Regions from separate parts of the Alteromonas sp. 38 genome, predicted to be linked through region 1. Evidence: predicted binding sites of a transcription regulator. Region 1 holds the regulator's gene; the other holds the start of a gene.

Region 1 (8,270 bases):
AGGTAGCATTTTTACTGTCATCGTCTTTGTTAGTTTCATTGGCATAGTTTGGTGGGCTTTTAGTAGCCGCAACAAGCAAAAGTTTGATGAAGCGGCGAATTTGCCTTTCGCAGACGAAGACAAAGAAAAATCAAAAGAAGATTAGCAGGAGTCTCGAACTTATGAGTATGTTTTGGACAATATGGATTTCAGTGATAACCCTAGGGTTAATCATTGGTTGCTATTTCCTTCTGCGCTGGTGTTTGTCTAACCAAACAGGCGTGCCAGAAGGAGAATCAATGGGGCATGAATTCGACGGCATCGAGGAGTTGAACAACCAGCTACCTCGTTGGTGGACAATCATGTTCTACATGACAATCATTTGGGGTTTTATCTACCTTGCCCTATATCCTGGATTGGGTTCTTACGAAGGCTTATTTGGCTGGAAGAGTTCAAACCAAGGCATATTGACGCTTGAAGAATCGGCGCAAGCGCGTATCGATGCAAAAGAGCAAGGCAAGTTTGTAGAGTACGATCGTGAGTTGGATTATGCAGCTGAAAAGTTCGACCCAATTTTCGAAGCGTATGCGCAAATTCCTGTTGAGGAGCTAGCAAAGGACCCTGAAGCGAATAAAGTAGGTCAGCGTTTGTTTATGCAAAACTGTTCTCAGTGTCACGGTTCTGATGCTCGCGGTCAAAACGGTGGTTTCCCTAACCTTACTGATAACGATTGGTTATACGGTGGTTCGGGTGCCAAAATTGTTGAAACCTTAACATTAGGCCGCAAAGCCGCTATGCCAGCATGGATAGATGTTATGGGTGAGAAAGGCATCGAAGAAGTGGTTGAATATGCATTAAGTCTTAGCGGACGTGATGTTGACCAGCAACTTGCTGACGCAGGTAAAGTTCGCTTTGCTGCATGCGCTGCCTGTCACGGCATGGACGGTAAAGGTAACCAAGCACTTGGTGCGCCTAACCTGACTGACAACATTTGGTTGTATGGTGGAAGTCATCGTGCGGTTACTGAAACACTAACCTACGGCCGAAATGGTGTTATGCCTTCATTCAAGAAAACCTTGGGTGATGACAAAATCCATGTTGTTGCGTCATACGTATATAGTCTTTCTAACGACTAAATTCGTATAACTAACAATAATGCTAAAAAGCCTCGTTATCACGAGGCTTTTTTTATGAGAAAATAGCCCTATCCGACTGTGTGCTTTAGCTTTTTATCGCGCCGGTTTTCCCGTAGTAAACGAGTTGATGTCATTAATGAATACACCTTGGTATAAACAATTTTGGCCGTGGTTTCTTATCGCAGTTCCTCTTATCACTTTGATAATGGGAGGCGTATTGTTAAAGCTAGCTATTTCAACCGAAGATAGCTTAGTGGTAGACGACTATTACAAAGAAGGTAAAGCCATTAATGCCCGGCTAGATAAAGAAGCCATTGCAAAACGAAAAAATATTACCACTGAGTTAACCATTACTGATGGCAGTATTGCAGTAAAATTCCATTCAGGTATTCCTGCAGAAGGAAACGCGCTTAAATTGAATTTTTATCATGTCACCATAGAAGAGCGTGATACAAGTGTATTATTAAGTCGTGATGCTAATGGTATTTACCGGGGTTTTGTTGAAAAAGACTTAACCGGTAAGTGGCAAGTTTCGCTTTCTCCTATAGATGACAGCTGGAAAGTACAAAATACGCTTCAACTCCCCTATTCTGGCGCTATCAAGTTTAACCCGTAATGAGCGAGAACCTTTGTTTCCATTGCGCGTTACCTAACGATGCAACACACAAATACGAAGCAGTAATATTAGGTGAAACTAGGCAGCTCTGCTGCCCTGGTTGCCAAGCGGTTGCTCAGGCCATCGTTGATAATGGCTTAGAAGATTATTATCAGTTTCGTACTGAGCCTGCCCAAAAGTCAGACGATGGTATATTAGAAAGCCTTTCTGCGCTTAATGTTTATGACGACCCAGCCCTTCAAGAAGAGTTTGTTTTTGACGAAGGACAGCACAAGCAAATACAGCTAACCCTTGAAGGCATAACGTGTGCAGCGTGCGGTTGGCTGATTGAAAAGCAGCTTTCAAAAGTATCCGGCATTGCGCAAGTCGCCGTAAACGTTCAGGAGCGCCGCGCACTAATAACCTGGGAACCCGATGTTATTAAGCTTAGCCAGATACTCACCACACTAAAACGCATAGGTTATGTTGGCTCACCGTTTCACCCTGATGAACATGAAGCGAGCTATAAGCGCGAGCAAAAATCGTTTATTAAAAAGTTAGGCTTGGCAGGCATCATGACCATGCAGGTGATGATGCTAATGGCTGGGCTTTACTTCGATTGGTTTGGTGCCATTGAACAAGAAACCCGTCAATACTTTTATTGGGTTGCACTCACCCTTACCACCCCAGTAGTACTTTATTCAGGAAGCGCGTTCTATTTAGGTGCTTTGAAGGCAATAAGCGCAAAAACCGTGAATATGGATGTGCCTGTCACCCTCGCGGTATTTGGCACCTACTTTGCGGGTTTACGTTCCACTTTGCTAGAGCAAGGTGAAGTGTATTTTGAATCCATATGCATGTTTATCTTTCTACTGCTGTTAAGCCGATTCCTCGAACATAGAAGCAGGCACCGTGCGGCGCAAATTTCAGCCAACATGATGCAGTATATTCCTGTATCTGCCACTAAAATTCAAGATGATGGCAGTATGATTCAATGCCTAGCAAAGCTGCTAGTGCCCGATGATGTTGTATTAATAAAGCCTGGTGAGACCATCCCTGTAGACGGTATCGTGCTAGACGGCACTGCTGCGGTTGATGAGTCTATGTTAACGGGAGAATTTAACCCCGTAAGTAAATCGACCAGCCATGTAGTTTATGGTGGTACAGTAAATCAAGATGGTACACTAACGGTTAAAGTAACCCAAAGCTTAAAGCATGCCTTAGTCAACCAAATAGTACGTTTGCAGGCTAGCGCCATGGCAAGTAAACCAAAAGCCGCGCAAATTGCCGATAACTTTTCCCGTTATTTTGTGTTCTCGGTGTTGTTGATATCGGCTTTAACATACAGTTATTGGTCGTTTGTGGGCAGTGAAGAAGCGTTTTGGATCACCATCTCGGTATTAGTGGCAACCTGCCCTTGTGCCCTTGGCTTAGCCACACCGTCAGCGTTAACCTGTGCCATGGCAAAGCTAAATCGTCAGGGCATTTTGTTAAAGCGTGCTGATGCGTTAGAGCAACTCAACGATATTGATACTATTGCCCTTGATAAAACCGGCACACTAACCGAAGGCAAGTTCTCGTTGCAACAGCGCTGGTTTGCTAAAGGGGTAGATCCGGTGCAGGTAATGGCGCTCACCGCATTGTTAGAGTCTCGTTCTGAGCACCCTATTGCGCGTGCCTTCGACAGCGATAATGTTAAGTCACAAAATAAAACCCCACCTAATAGCATGAACGGATTTACCGTTACACCAGGTGGTGGCATTAGTGGTGAGATAAACAACGTAGTTTTTACTATGGGCTCAGCCGTATTTTGTAACTTACCAACCACCTCTAAGGTAGACATACCGGCAAATGTGTTTTTGTGTGCCGACGGTGTATTAATGGCGGCGTTCTGCGTCAATGATAGCTTGCGTCAAGATGCCTTAGCGACACTCAACGCACTGAATGCACATCAATTGGTGGTGTTAAGTGGTGATACACAAAATAATGTTAATGCACTTACTGCCAGCTTACCTATCAATTTAGCGAAAGGTGGCCTATCGCCTGAGCAAAAGTATTCTCAGGTGCATACGTTACAAAAGCAAGGCCGCAAAGTCATGATGATGGGCGACGGTATAAACGATGCCCCTGTTCTTGCAAGTGCAGATGTGGCGGTTGCGGTAGGAAACGCCACCGATGTAGCCAAAACAGCGGCAGATGTTATTTTGCTGGGAGACAGCTTGCTGTCGGTACCAACCTTATTTTCAGTGGCTAAACAGGCAAAGCGTAAAATTCAGCAAAACATCGCATGGTCAGTAGGTTACAATATAATCATTCTTCCTTTTGCGGTGTCGGGTTTACTCTCTCCCTGGATGGCCGTGGTTGGCATGTCACTGAGTAGTATTATTGTGGTCACCAATTCAACGAGGTTATTAAGTAAATAACATGAGTATCATTTACGTCTTAATTCCCATCGCTATCATCATTGTTGCGTTGGCGCTGGTTATCTTTTTCTGGGCGGTTAAAACCAATCAGTTTGAAGACCTTGATAGACAGGGCTATAGCATTTTGTTTGATGATGATTTATCAGGTGATGAAAAGAAGCTAGCCGAGCAGCGAAAGCAGTTACAACAACGTAAAGAAACTGATGACAGAGGTTAATATATTCTCTGCCTTTTTCATTGGAATTGCTGGTGGAGTGCATTGTGTTGGCATGTGTGGCGGTATTGTTGCGGCACTACGCACGGTAACGCCAAGTAATGAACCTGCTTTACCCTACACCCTTGCCTATAATTTTGGCCGTATCCTCAGCTACACATTAGCCGGTGCTATTACAGGCGCTGTCGGCCAAATGGCAACCGAATTTGTGCCTATCGCTAAACCCGTTTTATCTTTGATTAGTGGCGTTATGCTGGTGCTTTTAGCGTGTTATTTGGGAAAGTGGTGGCAAGGATTGAATTATATTGAAGCTATGGGGCGCGGGTTATTTAAAGCTATTCAGCCCTTATCTAAACGATTTCTTCCATTCAAAAGCCCGGTTTATGCACTACCCTATGGTTTTATATGGGGCTGGCTTCCCTGCGGGTTGGTCTATTCCACGTTAACGTGGTCATTAGCATCAGGCTCGGCCGTTGACGGCGCTGCCATTATGCTATTTTTTGGGTTAGGTACTCTGCCCACTTTGCTGGCGGCAAGCGCAGGTAGTCAGTACCTAATAGCCGGTTTCAGGCACCCCGTGGTAAGACAATGCTTTTCTGGAATATTGGCTATTTACGCTCTCTTTTTAATTTATGCAGCAATTTCATAAACAAAAGAGTAAGATTATATTAAGTCGACCCTATTTATAGTTTGAACTTATGAGCAAAGGAAGCCAATTCTCAATTCATTGTCAAAATTGCAGTTTCAGCCACTTGTGTTTACCCGTTGCGCTAAACAAGACTGAGATTGAATCTTTAGATGATATTATTGAGCGAAAGAAACCCCTTCACAAGAGTGATTTGCTGGTAAAGTCGGGAGATACATTTAACTCTCTTTACGCAGTACGCACGGGCTCTTTTAAGTCTTTCGTCACCAATTCAGATGGTGAAGAGCAGATTACAGGTTTTCACTTCCCTGGCGATATTATCGGCTTCGATGCATTACGGGAAAACAAGCACCAAAGCTATGCCCAGGCATTAGAAACCGCCATGGTGTGCGAATTACCGTATGAGACGCTTGATGAGATGTCGGTTCAATTTCCGAAGTTAAGACATCAAATAATGAGTTTCATGAGTGCGGAAATTAAACAAGATCATGACCTCATGATGTTGCTTAATAAGCGCTCAGCGGAAGAACGTCTATTGTATTTCCTCTCTCAGCTTTCTCAACGTTTCGAAGAACGTGGATTTTCAAATAAAGAATTTCACCTAACCATGACCCGAAATGAAATTGGGAACTACCTGGGTCTAACTATTGAAACCATTAGCCGCTTATTAAGCCGTTTTCAAAAAGAAAATATTATCCAAGTGGACGGTAAACTCATCACTATTTTAGATTTTGATGAGATGTCACAACGTTTAACGTCTGTGGTTGCACCTAATATCGCCTGTAATAGCTAATCATCAAAGCTTTTGATCTAAAACAAGTTACGTAATAGCAAATAGGTATTACACTTAAATTGTAGCAACCAAAAATCTAAAAATGTTTGGAGGGGTTATGATTAAGTATGAACGTATTTTAGCGGTCATTGAAGCCGATAGAGATACCCAACCTGCGCTTAGCCGTGCATATGAACTTGCCAAAAAGACAGGTGCCTCTGTCACCGCCATGCTGGTGGTTTACGACTTATCTTACGATATGACAACCATGCTTAGCCCTGATGATCGTGAAGCTATGCGCGATGCGGTCACTAAGGAACATGCGGGTTGGTTACGGAAAATCCTTAGCGATTTAGGGTTTGAAAAAACCGATATTGTTGTTGAGTGGAATAACCGTGCCTTTGAAGCTGTTGTGCAGTACGTAATAGATAACAATATAGACTTGGTTGTAAAAGCAACCAAGCGCCATGACGATTTAGCCTCCGTTATTTTTACTCCTACAGACTGGCATCTCCTTAGAAAATGCCCCTCCCCCGTATTGTTGGTTAAAGAACATGAATGGCCTGAAAACGGCGAAATTATTGCGGCGGTAAATGTAGGCAGTGAAGACGACGAACATGCGCTACTCAACGACAAAATCACAGTTATTGCTAACGATTATGCCGCATTACTCAGCGGCAACGTAAATTTGGTTAACAGCTACCCTGCTACACCGCTTAATATTGCTATTGAAGTTCCTGAGTTCGACCCAGACACATACAACAACGCGGTAAAGCATCATCACGAACTCGAGATGAACACACACAGCGAAAAGTATGCTATCGATAGCGAGCGCTGTTATGTGAAAGAGGGGCTTCCTGAAAAAGTCATTCCAAGAATAGCCAAAGATATCGATGCCGAACTTGTGATCATTGGTACCGTTGGCAGAGTAGGTATTTCCGCGGCCCTTATAGGTAACACGGCTGAACATGTTATTGATGAACTTGTGTGTGATGTACTGGCAATAAAACCAGACGGCTTTATTTCGCCCCTTTCACGGTAATGCAAACGTGTTTGTACACAGCCTGTCGGCACTGTTTGCTAGCACCGCTCTATAGTCTTTTGCGCTATTGTTTTTTGCTAGCGGCTAGTGCCGACAAGATACAAAAAATCTTAACCTCGCACATTCAATTTTACCTGATTACTGTATAATGGTTTTTTTCGCAGTAACCAAGCTATTGATATGACCAGTGCAGGCACAAACCGTGCAGACGCCCCGTTAACCGCGTCTCAAAACAAACAAAAATACAGCTTTAACAAGCTACAAAAGCGACTTCGTCGAAATGTAGGTAAAGCGATTGCTGATTTCGGCATGATTGAACATAACGATAAAGTGATGGTGTGTTTGTCCGGAGGAAAAGACAGTTACACCATGCTTGATATTCTTATGTTTTTAAAACGCATCGCGCCAATTCATTTTGACATTATTGCGGTTAATCTAGATCAAAAGCAGCCAGGATTTCCAGAACATGTACTTCCTGAATACCTTGAGAGTGTAGGTGTTGAATACAAAATTGTAGAAGAAGATACTTACTCTATTGTTATGGACAAAGTGCCTGAAGGTAAAACCACGTGTTCGCTTTGTTCACGATTACGTCGGGGCATTTTATACAACACGGCCAAAAAATTAGGCGCCACTAAAATTGCGCTTGGCCACCACCGTGACGACATGCTAGAAACCTTCTTTTTGAACATGTTCCATGGCGGTAAGCTTAAATCAATGCCGCCAAAGCTGGTTAGCGACAATGGTGAACACATTGTGATCAGGCCCCTTGCCTATTGTACCGAGAAAGACATTCAGCGTTATTCTGATGCCGTAGAATTTCCTATTATTCCTTGCAACTTGTGCGGTTCTCAAGAGAATTTACAGCGTCAGAACGTTAAGGCCATGCTACAAGATTGGGATCGTCGTTTTCCTGGACGTATTGAGTCTATGTTTAGTGCGCTTCAAAATGTAGCACCATCGCATTTGGTCGATCAGAATTTGCACGACTTTAAAGGTATATCTACGCAGAACGGCCCAGTTGAAGACGGTGATATTGGTTTCGATCCTCCCACCTTCGCGTCGCCAAGTGAGCCTTCTGACGACACGGTTCACGTTATCAATTTGATGGAATCAAACTAAATGAAAATTGGTCTAGCATTAGGTGCGGGTGCCGCAAGAGGTTGGACCCACATTGGTATTATTCAAGCGTTAGAAAAGCTGGGTATTAAAATTGACGTCGTTGCAGGTTGCTCTATTGGTGCCTATGTCGGTGCAGCCTACGCTAGTGGCAAGTTAGAAGGCCTTAAAGAATGGTCTTGTTCTTTGTCAGATTGGCAGGTACTCGCCTTGATGGGTGTTGGCTTACGCAGAGGCGGCATTGCTAGTGGGCAAAAAGTGTTTGATAAACTTGCCAGTGAATTTTGTGCCCCAACCTACGAAGCAATGGAAAAACCGTTCGCCTCGGTGGCTACCGATTTGTA
Region 2 (8,270 bases), 2.5 Mb from region 1:
ATAACCGCCACCTTTGGTATTGGCGGTGGCGTGTTGCTTATTGCGGTAATGGCGGGAAGCTTGCCAGTATCTGCACTTATCCCTGTGCATGGGTTGGTACAGTTAGGTTCAAACGGCAACCGAGCACTAATGACCTTTCGTTATGTTGATTGGTCTATGGTGAAGTTCTTTTCGTTTGGGGCGTTGTTGGGGGCGGTGCTGGCTACGTTTATAGTCGTGCAATTGCCTTTAGTGGTTATTCAATTTGCTGTAGCGGGTTTTATCTTATTTTTGGTGTGGGGCAGCAAACCGAAAGCGCAGGAAATGCAACCCGCAGGGCGAAGTCTAGCGGGGCTGGTCACCACGTTAATTTCTATGTTTGTCGGGGCTACGGGGCCGTTAGTAGCCGCTTTTGTGCATCGAAATAACTACAATAAAATGCAGATAACCGCCACCATGGCCTCGTGCCTTACCTTTCAGCATGGGTTAAAAGCGTTCGTTTTTACCTTTGTTGGATTTTCTTTTTTTCAATGGTTAGGGTTAATTTTTGCCATGATTATAAGTGGCGCAGTGGGGACTTACGTGGGGCTAAAAGTACTCAAGAAAATTCCAGCCGACAAATTTCTCGTGTTATTTAAAGTTATTGTCACCTTATTAGCTTTTCGCTTAATTGTTCAAGCAACAGCTGACTTAGTGTAGGTCAGCCTGTTCGCTATTGTTTGTCTATGAATTACTCAACGTAAGCGTGATAGGCGAATATCTTCGCCTATCACTTTACATTTTTTATCGTAATTTACATGTTAGCTCGCTTTGGGAACGGGCCAGCTAAAAGCGATAGCTTGCTGAGACCTGCCATTCCCTGCCAGTCCCAGGCAGTTTATCCCCTACCGCAATATCGACATCTGATACGCGGTTAACACCCGCGGTATGAGCGGTATAGTACTTATCAAACGCATTTTGAAGCTGTGCCGACACGCTGAAAGCTTGTGTAAGTTGCCAGCGTGCGCCTATATGTATAAGCCCGTAACCTGATGTACTGCTTTCATTTTGGAGGGCAGACGTATGATTTTGCGCACCCGCTAAATGAGAAGTAACCGACAACATAAGCGGCGATTGCATTAGCTCGCTTTGCCACTCGATACGGGTAGTTAGTTGCTCGGGGGCAATGCGAAATAGCGCGTCGTCTATATCGTCACGGTTACCATGGCTAACACTGGCGGTTGAGGTTAACAACAAGTTATTCGATAGCTTAGCGTTAATAGTTACATCAGCTCCTTTAATAACAGCGTCAGTATTAGTCCATTGAAATGGTGTATCTGACCCCATCATGGTTGAGAACATAACTGCGGCTGCATTGCTGCTCGGTGTGCCAGCAATGTAGTCTTCTATGTCTTGGTAATAAAGCCGTGGTGAAACCGTCCAGTTGTTTTTGCTGTAAGTAACACCAAACTCAATTTGACGAGCAGTTTCCTTATCAAGTTCAAGGTTACCAATGTAATTGAGCCCGTCAGCCATGCCGCCTGTAATGCCTAACGGTAACCAGGTGTAACGTTCGTAATAGTTGGGCGCACGGTTTTTTTGTGAGATACCCGTAAATACTGTCATGGTTTCGCTTACGGGTACTTGAATAGTGGCTGCCGCATCTAGCATATTGTAGGTTTCACTACGTTCGGCATTGTTGAAGTTAGACGCTAGCATAGCCACCGCATCGTTCATCATCACCATGTTAGAGCCAATTGCATCAGCGTCCATATCAATTTGGGTATAACGAAGGCCCAGCAAGTAATCAGCGGTGTCGGTTGTTCGATGCCATTCGGTGAAACCACTGTAGGTATCGCGGGTAATATCGCTAAAGTTGTTGATATAAAATGCGCTGTTATTCGGGTTGGTGATAACAGAATTATTTCGGCTGTGTAAATGGCTAAAGCCTACTTCGAGTTCACCATCAAGGGCAGGTGTAATGTAAGTTGCCTCTACACCCTGCGCCACAGAATCGGCGTCGTTTTGTCTAGCCATGCTTGCCATTGAAATCGCGCGTTGGGAAGCATTATCCATGGCGTGTTGGTTGCTATTGCCAAACACGCTCATTTTCAACATACGCTCATCATCGGCTTGATATTGATAACCTAAGCGATACCACGCCGCGTCTATAAACGAAATATCCATTGCAAGCGCCGCAGTGCCGCTGTTGTTAGTGTTCAGTGTTTGGTAGCTGACATCTAGACTATGCTTGCCCCAACTATAGCCCGCGCGCAGTTTTCCGCCGTTTCTTTGGTACTGAGAATTAGGAATAGTTATGTTTGAGGCGGTATTGCTAGAACCAGCCTCGCGATCTTCGCGTTGCTGGTGGGTGAATGCGCCGGTAAAAAAGCCATTGTCTGCGCCATAAAACGCATTGGCTTGGTACTGCTGTGCATCGCCGGGAGAAAATGCACTGGCGCTGGCATTAAACTGCAGGCCGTTAGCTTGTGAAAATAAGTGCTGAGCGTCGGCACGAATGTCTAGCTTACCACCTAAGGTTTCAACCCCTGCACTTACCGGTACTATTCCGCGATACAGCACGGCCTGAAGCCCTGGTTCAGGTAACACGTGTGAAAGCGGGGAGTCCATGGAATTTGGACCTGCGCCCGCTATATCTACTCCATCAATAGTCACGCCGACTCTGTCACCATAAAGGCCACGATACTGGATTAGCCCAGTTACGGGGCCATTTCGCGAAATAGTCACGCCAGGTAGCGTGGCGAGTTGATCACCATAGTCAGCTTCGGTATTGGTAGAGGCTGAAACGGGCGCATTATTGGTGGCGGTGAGCGGTTCGCCAATAACGGTAATCACTTCTGTTGATGAAGTTTCTTGAGCATACAAAAAGGGGGATAAGCCAGCAGAACATACTGCTAGTGCAATGGCTGTTTTTTTCATAATTATTCCATTTCTAATTAAACAACGTCAGCGATAAAGCTGATTAAAGCGCGTTATAAGTAAAGTGTGATGGGAAAACTATGAAAGAGGTGGAGCGCGCGAGAGCGGAGCTGCGTAGGCGTATGCCGTGTAGGGTCGCTGTGCAATGGCAGTAGCTAGGTTGTTAAAGCGAACAAAGGTGATTAAAGGAAGTGAAAAGTCAGGAGCCGTAACCGCATTGGGTAAATCAGAAAGTAGACTGTTGGTACAGTCGATATGTTCTACCGGTACCTTGCTGATATCGACACTAACATAAACAAATTCACCGGCATGCTCAGTAGCGCTTAATGATATCCAGCGCATGGTACTGCCAGTACAAATGAGTTCTATATCGTTACTGCTGTCATTCAATTCAGTAGTCAGTTGCTGCGCCTTTTCCATTGTTACAGCCGCAAGCTTCAATGCCATCGCATTTTGCAATAGCAAGGTTAGGCAAACTAGCAGTGTAAATAATGACTTCAATGGCAAAGCGCTATTCTATTTCTACCGGAACTTACTTAATAATACGTTAAATATAGGATGTTGAAAGGGGTTTTTACCGCGTGTTATTTAATCTTTAGTCCTAACGCTTGAAGCTTACGGTACAAGGTTCGCTGGCTGATACCCAGTGCTATGGCAAGGGAATCTATACTGCCTTCATGTTTTGCTATTACCTCTTCTAGGTACTTAGCTTCAGCAGCTTCCAGAGTGAGAACACTTGCGCTGTTATGGGATGTGGGCTCGCAGACTAACTCGGGTAAGTCTGTGGGGTAAATAACATTTTCATCTGCCAATAAGTACGCTTGCTCCACAATATTCTTAAGCTCACGAATGTTACCTGGATAGGTATAGTGGCTTAGCACTTCAAGAGTGGATTTGTGTAAGCGTTTTTTCGAGGGGAGTTCATGCAACATGTGGCTGCACAGCATGGCAATATCGCTTTGACGCTCGCGAAGCGGCGGAAGGTGTATGGGGAAGCCCGCAATTCGGTAGTAGAGGTCTTGTCTAAATTCACCTTTTTCCACCAAGGACTTTAAGTCTTTATGGGTAGCGCATACTAAACGGAAATCGGCTTTTTTAACTTGAACGCTTCCAACTGGGCGGTAGGTTTGAGTTTCAAGCAACCGCAGTAACTTCACTTGCATGGTAAGAGGAACATCGCCAATTTCGTCAAAAAACAGCGTTCCACCTTGGGCGGCATCAACCAACCCCTTCTTGTTCGATTGCGCGCCTGTAAAAGCACCTTTCTCGTAGCCGAATAACTCCGATTCAAAAAGCGAATCAGCTAACCCAGTACACTCTATTACTACAAAAGGTTTTTCGGCGCGGTGGCTACTGGTATGCAGGGCATGAGAAACCAGCTCTTTACCTGTACCCGTTTCACCTTGAAGCAACACGGCTATATCGGATTTTGCGGCCCGATTAATTTTATTCAGCATCGCTTTAAAGGCGGCAGACTCACCTATCATTTTACCCTTAGTCGGGTAATTTGAGGCGAACGCGAGTTTATCTAATATTTCTAAGTAACCAAGCAGGTCGCCGTTAGCATCGTGAACCGGTCGCATGAGAATATCACAGTAGCTTTGACCGCTTTTTGTGGTGTGAATGTGAACCACACTTGCAGTGCGGCCGGTTTCTTTGCATTGTTGAATAGGGCAACTTTCACCGCATTGATCACAAGGCTTGGTATTACCGTGTGACACCTTAAAGCACTGGCTATTTCCCGGAATAATATCCACAGGATAGGTATTACGATAAGGCTGATTAACCGCTTCTATTACATATTGATGATTGATGAAAATAGCGGGTTTATCGATGGCGTCTATCATTGCTTGAACAATCGAGATATTCATGTAACAGCTTCACCTAGCAATACGGGCTGGGTATGCATGACGTATGCACACAATTCGAACCCACAAGATAACTAATCTAGGTTTAAGGTATCACATTGGCACGCGCCTTGTAGGTCTGTTGATGAACAAGTGTGTAACTTCAAACCCAACATATGTAGGTGGGTAACTCTCCGGTACGAGGAAAAAAAATGAAAATGACATTAACGGTTGGTGTAATAGGTGGATTACTTTTGTCAACTGGGCTGTCGGCCAAAACTCTGCAGCCGCAAGACAGCTTAGCGACACAACAGGAAACGGAAGCCGTCATACTAGCAGGACCCGAAGGCAAGTTAAATCAAGCACGTACCAATGCTAAAGCATTGGGTGGTGCTTTAAAAGCACGGCTGCAACAAGCGATAGCTAAGGGCGGTTTAGAAGAAGGTGTAGAAGCATGTTATGTGGCCGCTGGGCCTATCGCGCAAGCACTCAAGAAGGATGGTTGGACCGTGGGGCGCACCGCGCTGCGGGTGCGTAATCAAGACAACCAACCAGATGGATGGGAAGAAACCCAATTGCACGAGTTTGCAGATGCCTTATCTAAGCAATTGCCTATGCCGCTAGAGGCATCACGTTGGAATGAGGAAACCGGTGAATTACGCTATATGTCAGCGATTGTTACGGGGCAAGTGTGTACGGCTTGTCATGGCAATAACGTGGATCCTGCGGTGTTAGGTATTATTAGGGAAAAATACCCTGAAGACACCGCAACGGGCTTTGCGCCAGGAAGTTTAAGAGGTGCTTTTACACTTACCTATTCACCCGAATAGCCTTTTCTTTTTTCAAGGAAATGCAACGTGTCTTTACCGGCATCCGTTAACGGCACGCCATGCATTTTTTCCTGCATTCCCCACCTTTCCTGTAAACGCCCCACTCTCAAACCTTTCCGCTACTGCTCATATCACTTTTTTGTGTCAAAAATGGCACTGATTGACATTTTTGGCGCATTCTCCTCTCATCTTGTTTGAGGTGGATCAAGGCGGTAAATCCAACTTGATGGAATAATTGCGCCGCATGGTAGGGAATACAGGTGGTGATGGGCAATCGTGCCATAGCTGGCGCAAAGCTTGCTAAACCTCCTTCAGAAGTACAAGTCTTACGGTGCGGCCTTATTTTTAAGGTTATTGATTTAAAAGAATTTTAGCGGCTTGCCGTACTGTTTTTTAACTAGGGAGAAAACCCATGAGCGATACGTTAGTCGAGCTATCGCGGTGGCAATTTGCGCTAACTGCGATGTTCCACTTTATATTTGTGCCCTTAACCTTAGGGTTGAGTTTCATGCTTGCCATTATGGAATCCGTTTATGTAATGACAGGCAAAGAAATTTACAAACAAATGACTCAGTTTTGGGGCAAGTTGTTTGGTATTAACTTCGCCATTGGTGTGGCTACCGGGCTCACTATGGAGTTCCAATTCGGAATGAATTGGTCATACTATTCTCACTATGTTGGGGATATTTTTGGGGCACCGCTGGCTATTGAAGGTCTGATGGCGTTCTTCCTAGAATCTACTTTTGTTGGGCTGTTCTTCTTCGGCTGGGATAAAATGTCAAAGGGAAGGCATTTAATGACCACTTGGTTAGTGGCTATTGGCTCTAACTTCTCAGCACTATGGATCCTCATTGCCAACGGCTGGATGCAATACCCTATAGGGGCTGAATTCAATTTTGAAGCCATGCGCATGGAAATGACAAGCTTTGCTGAGGTTATCTTTAACCCGGTAGCACAAGTTAAGTTTGTGCATACTGTTTCAGCTGGTTACGTAACGGGGGCCATGTTTGTATTGGCTATTTCGAGTTACTACTTACTAAACCATAAGCATATTGCCTTCGCTCGACGTTCCTTTGCCATTGCTGCGAGTTTTGGCTTAGCGGCTACCTTGTCAGTTATTGTGCTTGGTGACGAAAGTGGCTACGAATTAGGAGAAGTGCAAAAAGTAAAATTGGCAGCGGTTGAAGCGGAATATGAGACCCATCCAGCACCTGCGCCTTTTACTGTATTTGGTATTCCTAATGATGACAAAGAAGAAACCGAATACGCACTTCAAATTCCTTGGGCGATGGGCATTATTGCTACTCGTTCACTTACTGAGGAAGTTAAAGGCTTAAAAGACATTAAAGCAGAAAACCGCTTACGTATTCTTGATGGTATTAAAGCGTACGGTTTGCTCGATAGTGTTCGAGATGGAACGGCTTCAGCAGAAGAACTCGCGCTGTTTGAGGCACACAAAGATAATATGGGTTACGCCATGTTGTTAGAGCCATTTACGGATGATGTAACACAGCCTTCTGAAGCAGCCTTACAAAAAGCAGTGGATTACAGTATTCCTCAAGTTGCCCCCTTATTTTGGAGTTTCCGCTTAATGGTGGCATCAGGCTTTATTATGTTAGCTGTGTTCTTAGCTGCCTTCTACTACAGCACCCAACATAAAATTACGCAGCCTCGCTGGTTATTAAAAGCTTCATTGTATAGCTTGCCGCTTCCTTGGGTGGCGTGTGAAGCCGGTTGGTTTGTGGCTGAGTTTGGTCGCCAGCCTTGGTCTATTGCAGAGATTTTACCGGTGCATGCGTCAACGTCTAATTTGTCTATCTCTGACATTGTCACTACGTTAGTCGCTTACTCAGCGTTTTACACTGTGATGTTCATTGTTGCCTTCTACTTAATGAAGAAATTTGCCAAAAAAGGGCCAGTGCCCCCTGAAGATAACCATAGTGATGAAGATGACGATTTAATCGACTTTGATGCAAAAGGAGCAAACGCATGATTGATTATGAATTTCTTCGCGTAGCCTGGTGGTGCCTTATTGGTGTGTTGTTGATTGGTTTCGCAGTAACCGATGGGTTCGATTTAGGTGTAGGTTCATTGCTGACCATTATTGGTAAAACAGACAAAGAACGTCGCGTAATGATTAATACCATTGGGCCGCATTGGGATGGAAACCAAGTGTGGTTCATTACGGCTGGTGGTGCCATTTTTGCAGCATGGCCGATGATTTATGCTACTGCTTTTTCTGGCTTTTACTTAGCCCTAGCACTAACGCTTATTGCGCTTTGGATGCGCCCAATTGGATTTGATTATCGCAGTAAATTGCCAAATGCTCAGTGGCGAAAAGCATGGGATTGGGCGTTATTTGCTGGCGGTTTCATCCCTGCGCTTATTTTTGGCGTGGCATTTGGTAACTTGTTATTAGGTGTGCCGTTTGAATTCGACAACACGCTTAAATCAACGTACACCGGCTCTTTCTTTGGGTTGCTTACCCCATTCGCTTTGTTGTCTGGGTTGTTGTCAGTGGCTATTTTACTTAATCACGGCGCAGCATGGTTACAAATGAAAACGGATGGTTTCATTGAATCTAGAGCACGTGTAACGTCGTTTATACTGAGCCTAGTGGCAGTAGTCTTATTCCTGATTGCCGGTGCGTGGGTAGCATTTGGGTTAGATGGTTTTGTTATTACCTCTACCGTAG

The links. The regulator FNR, encoded in region 1, switches genes on or off when oxygen is low (the NO sensors DNR and NnrR bind a similar motif). The targets are predictions, from matches to a motif close to TTGATCTAGATCAA.
Region 2: the regulator FNR is predicted to act here: its motif matches at 5,770-5,783, upstream of FLAVO9R_RS18885 (cytochrome ubiquinol oxidase subunit I).

Annotation. Positions count from the first base shown of each region.
Region 1 is NZ_LR733300.1:1,908,085-1,916,354, forward strand. It holds gene FLAVO9R_RS08135 (cbb3-type cytochrome oxidase subunit 3) at 1-145, shown strand, start outside; gene ccoP (cytochrome-c oxidase, cbb3-type subunit III) at 162-1,115, shown strand; gene FLAVO9R_RS08145 (FixH family protein) at 1,252-1,731, shown strand; gene FLAVO9R_RS08150 (heavy metal translocating P-type ATPase) at 1,731-4,133, shown strand; gene ccoS (cbb3-type cytochrome oxidase assembly protein CcoS) at 4,135-4,350, shown strand; gene FLAVO9R_RS08160 (sulfite exporter TauE/SafE family protein) at 4,337-4,996, shown strand; gene fnr (fumarate/nitrate reduction transcriptional regulator Fnr) at 5,046-5,786, shown strand; gene uspE (universal stress protein UspE) at 5,884-6,807, shown strand; gene ttcA (tRNA 2-thiocytidine(32) synthetase TtcA) at 6,988-7,929, shown strand; gene FLAVO9R_RS08180 (patatin-like phospholipase family protein) at 7,930-8,270, shown strand, end outside.
Region 2 is NZ_LR733300.1:4,385,157-4,393,426, reverse strand. It holds gene FLAVO9R_RS18910 (sulfite exporter TauE/SafE family protein) at 1-678, shown strand, start outside; gene FLAVO9R_RS18905 (TonB-dependent receptor) at 805-2,898, opposite strand; gene FLAVO9R_RS18900 (hypothetical protein) at 2,977-3,399, opposite strand; gene FLAVO9R_RS18895 (sigma-54 interaction domain-containing protein) at 3,483-4,745, opposite strand; gene FLAVO9R_RS18890 (Tll0287-like domain-containing protein) at 4,958-5,575, shown strand; gene FLAVO9R_RS18885 (cytochrome ubiquinol oxidase subunit I) at 5,988-7,568, shown strand; gene cydB (cytochrome d ubiquinol oxidase subunit II) at 7,565-8,270, shown strand, end outside.